DNA from 3 places in the Limnobacter sp. G6BE5S genome. Region 2 is predicted to be linked to each of the others. Evidence: predicted binding sites of a transcription regulator. Region 2 holds the regulator's gene; each other region holds the start of a gene.
The links. The regulator sigma-54, encoded in region 2, starts transcription at its own class of promoters, with help from an activator protein. The targets are predictions, from matches to a motif close to TGGCANGNAANCTGCTTT.
Positions count from the first base shown of each region.

Region 1 (3,198 bases), on a different contig from region 2:
CACAAACTGATTACTTGCTGTCGAACAGTTTGAATACCCACACGGAACCACCTTGTTCAAGGTAGTTCACTTTGCTGGCCACGTCTCCGCCCCAAAGGGGTACGGCACCGCCCCAACCAGACACAACCGCCACATACTGCTGACCGTCCTTGCCTTTCCAGGTTACGGGTGGCGCAACCACGCCAGAACCTGTCTGGAACTTCCACACTTCCTTGCCGGTTTTGGCATCAGCCGCCTTCAGGTAACCTTCTGGAGTACCCCAGAACACCAGATTGCCGCCAGTCGTCAGAACACCACCCCACAAAGGCGCGTTGTTGGTGATTTCCCATTCGATCTTGCCGGTCTTGGGGTTCATCGCACGCAATGCGCCGATGTAGTCAAAGCCAGGCAATGTCTTGATGGTGAAACCGGCACCCAGGTAAGCCGCACCTTTCTTGTAGGTGATTGGCTCGTTCCAGATCTCCATGCCCCATTCGTTTGCTGGAACATAGAACAGGCCTGTGTCAGGGCTGTAAGCCATTGGCTGCTGGTTCTTGCCACCCAAAAATGATGGTGCTGAGAACACTGTTTCGCCTTTCTTGCCGTCCATCTTGGTGGGGTCACCAGGGCGGTTGGCAGGGTCAAAAATCGGGCGACCTGTCTTCATGTCGATGCCCTTGGCCCATGTGATTTTCTTCACAAATGGGAAGGCATTTTCCAGCTTGCCGGTGGTGGCGTCGTTCACATACATGAAGCCGTTGCGGTCAGCTTTCGCACCAACACGCTTGCCATTCATGTCAAAGGTCACGAACTCGTTCACACCGTCGTAGTCCCAACCGTCGTTCGGTGTGGACTGGTAGTGCCACTTGATCTGGCCAGTTTTTACGTCAACTGCCACTGTGGATGTGGAATACAGGTTGTCGCCGGGGCGCAGGTGGCTGTTCCAGGGTGCAGGGTTACCAGTACCGAAGTAGGCCAGGCCTGTCTTGCTGTCGTATGTACCGCCCAGCCATGTGGCTGCGCCACCGGTTTTCCACATGTCGCCTTTCCAGGTGGCATTGGTGGTACCGGAAATTCCAGCTTCCTTCTTGTTGCCGTCTTTGTCCCATGTATAACCCATGTGGCCTTCAACGGTTGGGCGCAGCCAAACCATTTCACCGGTCTTGGCATTGCGTGCTTCAACACGACCCACTACACCGAATTCACCACCCGATACACCTGTCAGCACCAAACCGTTGGCGATGATTGGAGCGGCTGTGTTGGAGTAACCAGCAGCGTAGTCGTCAATTTTGTCTTTCCACACAACCTTGCCGCTGTCTTGATCCAAGGCAATCAATTGTGCGTCCAGTGTTGCGAAGATCACCAGGTTGTCATACAGGGCTGCACCACGGTTCACCACGTCGCAGCAAGGCATGATGCCTTCAGGCAGGCGGTGCTCGTACTTCCACAGTTTCGCACCTGTGGCGGCATCCAAAGCGTAAATACGTGAATAGGAACCTGTTACAAACATCTTGCCGTTGTGAATCACAGGCTGGCTTTCCTGGCCGCGCTGCTTTTCACCACCAAACGAGAAGGACCAGGCTGGAACCAGCTTGCCCACGTTCGATACGTTGATGTCTTTCAATGGACTGTAACGCTGACCCTCTGTACCCATGCCCCAGGAAAGAATGTCGCCTGTGGATTTGGCATCGTTTTGAATCATTGCGTCTGTCACAGCGGCAGAAGCCACTGCGGGAATCGCCAGTGCGGTTGCTACCATCGCGCTAAGCAGAGTTTTGCGCATTTTTTGTTTCTCCTCTCATCATCCGTTACTTTGAGGTTCTCGCCCCTCATTTGCAGAGTCGGGGCTACCCAATGCAAACCTAGCGCAAGCTTCATGCCAAGTAGAATAATTCTTCTATATAATTTTTTTATTCAATAAAATCAGTACTTTACAAATAAACCCTCTTTCAGGTGATTTGATTCAATGCGACAAGAAAAAAAAGAGACAGTTTTGTGACATTGGAACAGCGCACCTGTTCAGCAACACACAAACTGTCCCTTTTTGACACACTTGGTACAGCGTTAACCCTGACGCTTAATCCTCAAAAGCCACCCAAGGTTTCCTTTTCATACACCGGGTACAGGTTCGTCACGTTGCGATAAAACTCGGCCGGGTAAGCCGCAAAGTTTCTGAATCGTTCGGGCGCACCCTTTTTCATCACATCATTGATTTCCTCGCCCATCTCGGCGGCCTGTGCCAGGCGCTTGTCCAGCCAGCTCAGGTAATCCAGGGTTTGGTCGATCGCTTCACTGCCCCAACTCACCGGGCCGTGGCTAGGCACCACCACCTTGGGTTTCATGGCTTGCAGCTTTTTCAGGCTTTCAATCCAGGGCTTCAGCCGGGCGTGCGGCGTGGTCACAATGCGCTGGTAAAACACCAGGCCGCCCGTCCACATCACCTTGCTTTCAGGGTCAAACAGCACCAGATCCGAATCGGTGTGGCCTTTCAGTTCAATGGCCTCCACTGCCTTGCTGCCAAAACTTTTCAGGCTGGCTGGCGCAATGGTCTGCGTGGGAAATACACTTTCAGTGGCCTTCATCCAGTCGCCGCACAAACGGTAAAGGTTGGTTTCATACAGCGCCGCTTCAGCCTTGATGCCTTGAATGGTCAACTTCGTGGCCGCGAGTGCTTCTTTCGGGTAAGCCTGATTGCCCAAAAAATAATCCGGATGCAGGTTCAACGCCACCACTTGCCTGATTGGCTTGCCCTTGCTGACTGAATCAATCAGGGCGCGTTGCTGCTCGCCGTACAGGCGCGATGTGCCTGTGTTGATCACATACACCCCGGCTTGGTCTACATAAAACCCGGTGTTGATGATGTTGCAACCATTGGCCTGTGAAAAATCATCATTGGCCCCCGCAATTACATACCAGCCACCGGCCAGTTTGGTGGCCTTCAAACCGTAATCAAGCGTGGCTTTGTCGGGTGTGGGCTTGGCCACATTGGGCAGTTCGGCACGGGCCTGCCCTGCGGCTGTCATCGTGATCAGTGCCATGGCAATCAAACACTTCAATTTCATTGCGTAACCTTTGCGTTGATCCGGTTGCCGTTGTTGTCTCGCCCCACCAAACTGATGGGGCCCGCTGGTTTTTTATCAAAGTCAAACGAGAACAGCGGGTTCTCGGACACTGGTTCAAAGGGATACAACCTGGCCAAAACCTGTCTGTTTTTGTCTT
Region 1 covers NZ_JBZFLM010000003.1:113,859-117,056, forward strand. Annotated here, with positions in the region: gene ACVL1J_RS06265 (PQQ-dependent methanol/ethanol family dehydrogenase) at 11-1,762, opposite strand; gene ACVL1J_RS06270 (quinoprotein relay system zinc metallohydrolase 1) at 2,064-3,041, opposite strand; gene ACVL1J_RS06275 (quinoprotein dehydrogenase-associated SoxYZ-like carrier) at 3,038-3,198, opposite strand, start outside.
Region 1: the regulator sigma-54 is predicted to act here: its motif matches at 1,844-1,861, upstream of ACVL1J_RS06265 (PQQ-dependent methanol/ethanol family dehydrogenase).

Region 2 (3,198 bases):
TGGCGACCAAAAACCTGGATACGGCCAGGGTGAATGGTGTTGAGGTGACCTACGAGATCGGAGGATGCGAAGCACTGAAGATCAAGGTGACGATCACCACCGTTTAAACCGGCAAGCCAGTCGAGTTTGAGTTTGTTGCGGTTGGCTTCGATCAGTTCTTTCAGTTGCTTCACAGGCTTAACTCGCTGGTTGGTAAGGCTCCCAGTTGGCGATCAATTGGTGAGTGGCACCAGGATCGGATTCTGTCATGAGTTTCTCACGGAAATCCTTGTCAGACAGCATTTGAGCCAGTTCTGACAGTATATCCAGATGATGCTGGTTTGCGCTTTCAGGCACCAGCAAAAACATGAGTAGCTTGACGGGTTGGCCGTCAGGGGCATCAAACGGAATGGGATCTTGCACACGCACAAGGCTGGCGATGGGTTCGCGCAGGCCTTTGATGCGGCCATGCGGCACCGCCACCTGCTGGCCAAGGCCAGTGGAGCCCAAACGCTCACGCGCAAAAAGACTGTCGAACACCTTGGACCGTGCAATGCCCTGGTTGTTTTCAAAGACCAGTCCGGCCTGTTCAAACACGCGCTTTTTGCTGGTGACCTGTGTGTCCAACAATATGTTGGATGGTGGAAGTAGATTTGCGATCAAGTTCATCGCTGTTGATTCCTGAGACCCGCTTCTAATCGTGGGGCCGATTATACGCCATAAAAACACAAAAGGCGGATTGAAGTCCGCCTTTTGAATTTCCCTGAAATTACAGTGGTTTATTCAGCTTCTTCTACCACTTGGTGTTTTATGGGCGTGTGATTGTGATTGGTAAGTTTGTCTTTGTGCCGCAATACCTGGCGATCGAGTTTGTCGGCCAGCGCATCAATGGCTGCGTAGAGGTTTTCATGACTTGATTCAGCGTGTATGTCTTTGCCGCGAACGTGCAGCGTAACATCTGCCCTTTGAACCAGCTTGACCACCGAGATGGTCACCGATGCATCAATGACGTGATCAAAATGCCTTTTCACCCGGTCCAGTTTTTCAATTACATAATTTCGAATAGCTGGGGTAACTTCCAGATGATGACCATTGATGTTCAAGTTCATAAGGTATCTCCTTTCGTTGCTGCGGGGGGAAGCTTTAACTTTAAAGCGACTTACGCATGTTCACCGGGGGTATTTTCAGTGATTCCCGGTATTTAGCGACCGTGCGTCTTGCGACCACGATGCCCTGTTGACCGAGTAGGTCGGCGATTTGGCTGTCAGATATCGGCTGCTTGGCGTCCTCCGCAGAAATCAGTTGCTTGATGAGTGCACGGATGGCCGTGCTGGAAGCTTGCCCACCTGAATCGGTGGAAACATGACTTCCGAAGAAATACTTTAGCTCAACCAACCCATAGGGCGTCAACATATATTTTTGCGTGGTAACCCTTGACACGGTCGATTCATGCAGTCCCAGTAAATCAGCAATTTCCCGCAGAACCAAGGGTTGCATTGCGATTTCGCCATGATTGAAGTAGCCGATTTGTCGTTCTACGATCGCTTGGCTCACCCGTAAAATAGTGTCAAATCGCTGTTGAACGTTTTTTAAGAGCCACCGGGCCTCTTGAAGTTGCGCGCTGAGTTGTGCGCTTTGACCACGGTGAGACCTCAGGATCGAGGCGTACATTTCATTGATTCGAATTTTGGGCATTACATCGGGGTTGAGCTGCACATGCCATTGTCCACTGAGTTTTTTAACAATGACATCGGGCACCACATGATCGTCGTCAATGCGCCGAAAGCGCGCGCCGGGAAAAGGTTCTAGCGAGCGGATTATTTGATGGCAGATCTTTAAAGTGTCTTCGTCGACATTCAGGGCTTTCTTCAGTTTGGTGAAGTCACGCTGGGCGAGCAAACTCAAATGGTCGCGGATAATGTGTTGGCAGTTGCCGTACAGGTTTGTTTGGCAAGTAATGTCCCGGCGCTGGGCCAGTTGCAGCAACAGGCACTCTGCCGCATTGCGTGCGCCCACGCCGGGTGGGTCGAAGCTTTGCAGCAGGCGCAGTGCCGCGCTCAGTTCTTCAAACTCCAGGTCGGGTTCGTCCTGCAAGGTTTCCCACAGGTCTTCAAGTTCAACGGTCAGGTAGCCATCGTCGCTAAGGTAGTCGATCAGCCACAGCACCAGGTTTTTGTCGCGTTCGCTGGCCTGCGTCATGCGCAGCTGGTCGATGAGGTGTTGGTGCAGGCTGCTGTCGGGCGCAGCCAGTTGAAGGCCGGGTTTTTCTTCGTCGCCATCGGCACCTGCGCCGCTGTTGTCGCGCCAGTCACCTTCCCAGTTGTCCTGAATGGAGTCGATGGTCTCGCGTTGAACAATTTCTTCGCTTTGGTTGTCTTGTTCAGCTTGTTGATCGCTGACGGGCTCACTGGCTTTGCGTGGGTCCGGTTCGGCTTCGAAGCTGTCGCCCTGTGGCTCGTGCAATTCGCCATTGCTGCTGTCCAGGCTGAGTGTACGTTCGCCTTCAACAGCCTCTTCATCGGCCAGCTCGAGTAGCGGGTTTTCGGCCAGTGCCTGTTGAATTTCCTGCTGCAGTTCGAGTGTGGACAGTTGCAGCAATCGAATGGATTGCTGAAGCTGCGGCGTGAGCGTGAGATTTTGGGAAACTTTAAGCTGAAGGGATTGTTTCATGGGGGCTCAGCTTTACATCCGGAAGTGTTCGCCGAGATACACGCGGCGTACATCGTCGTTCTTCACAATTTGTTCCGGACTACCCGAGGCCAATACTCGACCTGCACTGATAATGTAAGCACGATCGCAAATGCCCAGCGTTTCGCGCACGTTGTGGTCGGTGATCAACACGCCAATTCCTTTCGATTTCAGAAAGGCCACAATGCGTTGAATTTCCAGTACGGCGATTGGGTCTACGCCTGCGAAAGGCTCATCCAGCAAAATAAAGCGGGGTTGGCTGCCCAATGCGCGCGCAATTTCCAGGCGGCGGCGTTCGCCACCTGAAAGTGAGGCGGCCAGCGAGGTGCGAATGTGTGAAATTTGCAGGTCGTTGAGCAAGTCTTCAACCGCTTGGTCCACCGTTTTGTCTTTGGGCGGATTAATTTCCAGTACAGCGCGAATGTTTTCTTCCACCGTCAACTTGCGAAATACGGAAGCCTCTTGGGGAAGATAGGACAGGCCCGCACGCGCACGTTCATGAATGGGTTGAAGCGTGATGTCACGGCCTTC
Region 2 covers NZ_JBZFLM010000001.1:128,663-131,860, reverse strand. Annotated here, with positions in the region: gene hprK (HPr(Ser) kinase/phosphatase) at 1-173, opposite strand, end outside; gene ACVL1J_RS00625 (PTS sugar transporter subunit IIA) at 178-648, opposite strand; gene hpf (ribosome hibernation-promoting factor, HPF/YfiA family) at 759-1,088, opposite strand; gene ACVL1J_RS00615 (RNA polymerase factor sigma-54) at 1,129-2,649, opposite strand; gene lptB (LPS export ABC transporter ATP-binding protein) at 2,662-3,198, opposite strand, start outside.

Region 3 (3,198 bases), on a different contig from region 2:
ATGTTCCTGCCCTGCTTCGGTCAATAGGTCCAGGTGCTCAAGCTCCACGGTCACCATGGGGCCGGCTTCATCCCGGCGTGCCTTCAACGCTGCGCGCCCCAATGTGTGCTCAAGTTCTCGCACATTACCCGGCCAGTTGTAACGCTTTAAGGCCGCCTCGCAACCACGACCCAAACGAAGATTTCGCAACCCCAACCGACTGCGGTTTTGTTCCAGAAAATAACCGGCCAGCAACACCACGTCGTCGCCCCGCTCACGCAAAGGCGGAATGTGCAAAGGGTAAGCACACAAACGGTGATACAGATCAGCCCTGAAGCGCCCTGCTTTCACTTCGGCAGACAAATCGCGATTGCTTGCCGCAACAATGCGAACATCAACCCGATGCTCCCTGTCGCTGCCCACACGCTGCACTTGCCCGCTTTGGAGCACCCGAAGCAGCTTGGCTTGCGCAGAGGCACTTAACTCGCCCACCTCATCCAGAAACAAGGTGCCCTCGTTGGCCAATTCAAACTTGCCCTGCCGATCGCGCTCAGCCCCGGAAAACGCACCCTTAACATGACCAAACAACTCGCTTTCAATCAACTGGTCAGGCAAAGCCGCGCAATTAATCACCACCAAGGGTAAATTGGCGCGACTCGACATGGCATGCAGAGCCTGCGCAACCAATTCTTTGCCTACACCGGTTTCGCCATGAATCAGTACTGCCAGCTGACTACTGGCAACGGTCAAAATTTCATGCTTTAGATCGCGAATGGGTTTGCTGTCGCCAATCATTTCCCGGCGAGACAATTGAACGCCCTCCAATGCCTGCAAAGCATTGCCATTGCCCTGACTCAGCTTCAAGTTGGTCAAGGTTCGCTCGTTCAATTCAGCCAAATGCACCACAGCCTCGCCCAAGCGGGCGAACATGGCCATGGCCCGCTCAACCTTGACGTCGAACACCCCTGCCTTCAAAGAATCAAGGGTAATCGCACCCCACAACTTGCCATTGACATGCAGGGCACAACCCATGCAGTCGTGCACAGTCAAATCCCCCGCATGCACCCCTTCCAGCAGACCATCGTAGGGATCAGGCAGCGTGGACTTGTTTGGAAAATGAGTGACCCCCCGGTAAGTGACAATCGCATTTAAGCGGGGATGCTCATTCAATTCAAAGCGGCGCCCCAGGCTATCCGGCGTCAAACCCCGAACGACCAATGGCTTTAAGGCCGAGCCTTCCTTTTTTAGCAAGGCACACGCGTTGCCCGGCAATGCCGCTGCCAATGAATTCACATAACGTGCATACCGGGTCTGCGGATCCAGGTCAGCGCCCAAGTCCTCGATCACCGCCATCACAAAACTGGACATTTCCATATATTGTCACTTTAACAATTATTGTGTTATTAACAATAATATCACATTGTTTTTAGCACAATCTTTTGAAATATTTAACAAATCCATAATTATCAATTAATTATATTAATCAATAGCTTAAAAAAATTTTAACGTCTGGCATGGATCTTGATAGTACTTGTCACCGAGAAGCATGTGTCAATTTACAATCACGCGAAAAAGGAACATCAACATGTCAGTGAGCACCGAACAAAAACAATGGATCAAGGCAACCATTCCCGCACTTGAACAGGGCGGCGAGGCCTTGACCACGCACTTTTACAAACTGATGTTCAGCAAATACCCGGTTACAGCCACTTTTTTCAATCCGGCTCACCAGCAAAAAGGCACCCAACCGCGTGCACTGGCCAATGCGGTACTGGCTTATGCAAAGCACATTGATAACCCAGCCGTGCTGATGGGTGCGGTTACCCTGATCGTGAACAAACACGTGGCACTGGGCGTTAAGGCCGAGCACTATCCTATCGTGGGCGAATGCCTGCTGCAGGCCATGAAAGAAGTACTGGGTGCAGCAGCCACCCCCGAAATTATCGACGCCTGGGCAGCTGCATACGGCCAACTGGCCGATATTTTAATTAATGCAGAAGCCAACCTGTATGCCAAACAAGCCATGTCCGCTGGAGGGTGGGAGGGGCAACGCGCTTTCAGAATTGCCGCGAAAGAGCAAGAAAGCGAACTGGTCACATCTTTTTACCTGAAACCTGTGGACGGCAAAGAGATCATGACCTTCAAGCCAGGGCAATACATTACCCTGCACTTGAATATCAATGACACAAGCATCATGCGCAACTATTCCCTGTCTGACTCACCCAATGGGGAGCACTACCGAATCTCGGTAAAACGCGAAGAAGGTGGCATGGTGTCCAACCACCTTCACAATGAATTTGCTGTGGGCGACACCGTGCAACTCAGCCCGCCCTGTGGCGAGTTTGTACTCGACGACAGCAAAGACCCACTGGTGTTGATTACCGCAGGCGTGGGGCTGACACCCGCCATTGCCATGCTCAAAGCTGTTGCCGGCCAGCGCGAGATTCGATTCATTCATGCCTGCAAGAACGTAGCGCAGCACTCATTCAAGAATTTGACTGAGCAACTGAAGGCTCAACACAGCAATATCACTACCGAGTATGTTTATGAAAATCAGCATGGCTTGATCAAAGCCCAAACCATTGAAAACAACCTGCCCAACAATGCACAGGTTTACTTTTTGGGACCAGTTGGTTTCATGGGTGCAGTGAAAAGCATGCTCGGGAAACTGGGCGTGCCTGCCGACCGTCAGCATTTTGAGTTTTTCGGCCCTGCGCAAGCCATTTGATTGATTTCAGGAACTAAGCCGACAAGCCTTTGGCTTTGCCAGAGGCTTGAGCCTGCACAAACTCCAGCAACTCATCAATTTGAAACGATTTGTCGAAAAAAGCCTTGGCACCAAGGCTTAAGCACCGGTGCCGTATGACCAAATTGGAGTAGTTGGAAAACACCACAATATTAACCGGGTGCGGATTCATCTCCAGACTTTGCTGGAGGTTCTTCAACACACCCAGCCCGGTACCTGATTCCAATTCCAAATCAACGATTGCCAAATCAGCGCATTCATTCCGTATTGTCGCAAGTGCCGCTTCCTCGGACTCCACACTTGCAATAACCTGCACACTGGGAATTTCACACAGCATCGCCTGCAACATGGTCTGCAACTCGATCGAGTCTTCAACCACCAGCACACGCAAGGGGAGCTGATCCATACAGTTTTGTTTCATGGCAGACACCTGAAACGCCCCGCCAGCGAGAAGGCCGGCGAGGCATCATGAC
Region 3 covers NZ_JBZFLM010000004.1:265,508-268,705, reverse strand. Annotated here, with positions in the region: gene norR (nitric oxide reductase transcriptional regulator NorR) at 1-1,353, opposite strand, end outside; gene hmpA (NO-inducible flavohemoprotein) at 1,565-2,707, shown strand; gene ACVL1J_RS09240 (response regulator) at 2,721-3,146, opposite strand.
Region 3: the regulator sigma-54 is predicted to act here: its motif matches at 1,490-1,507, upstream of hmpA (NO-inducible flavohemoprotein).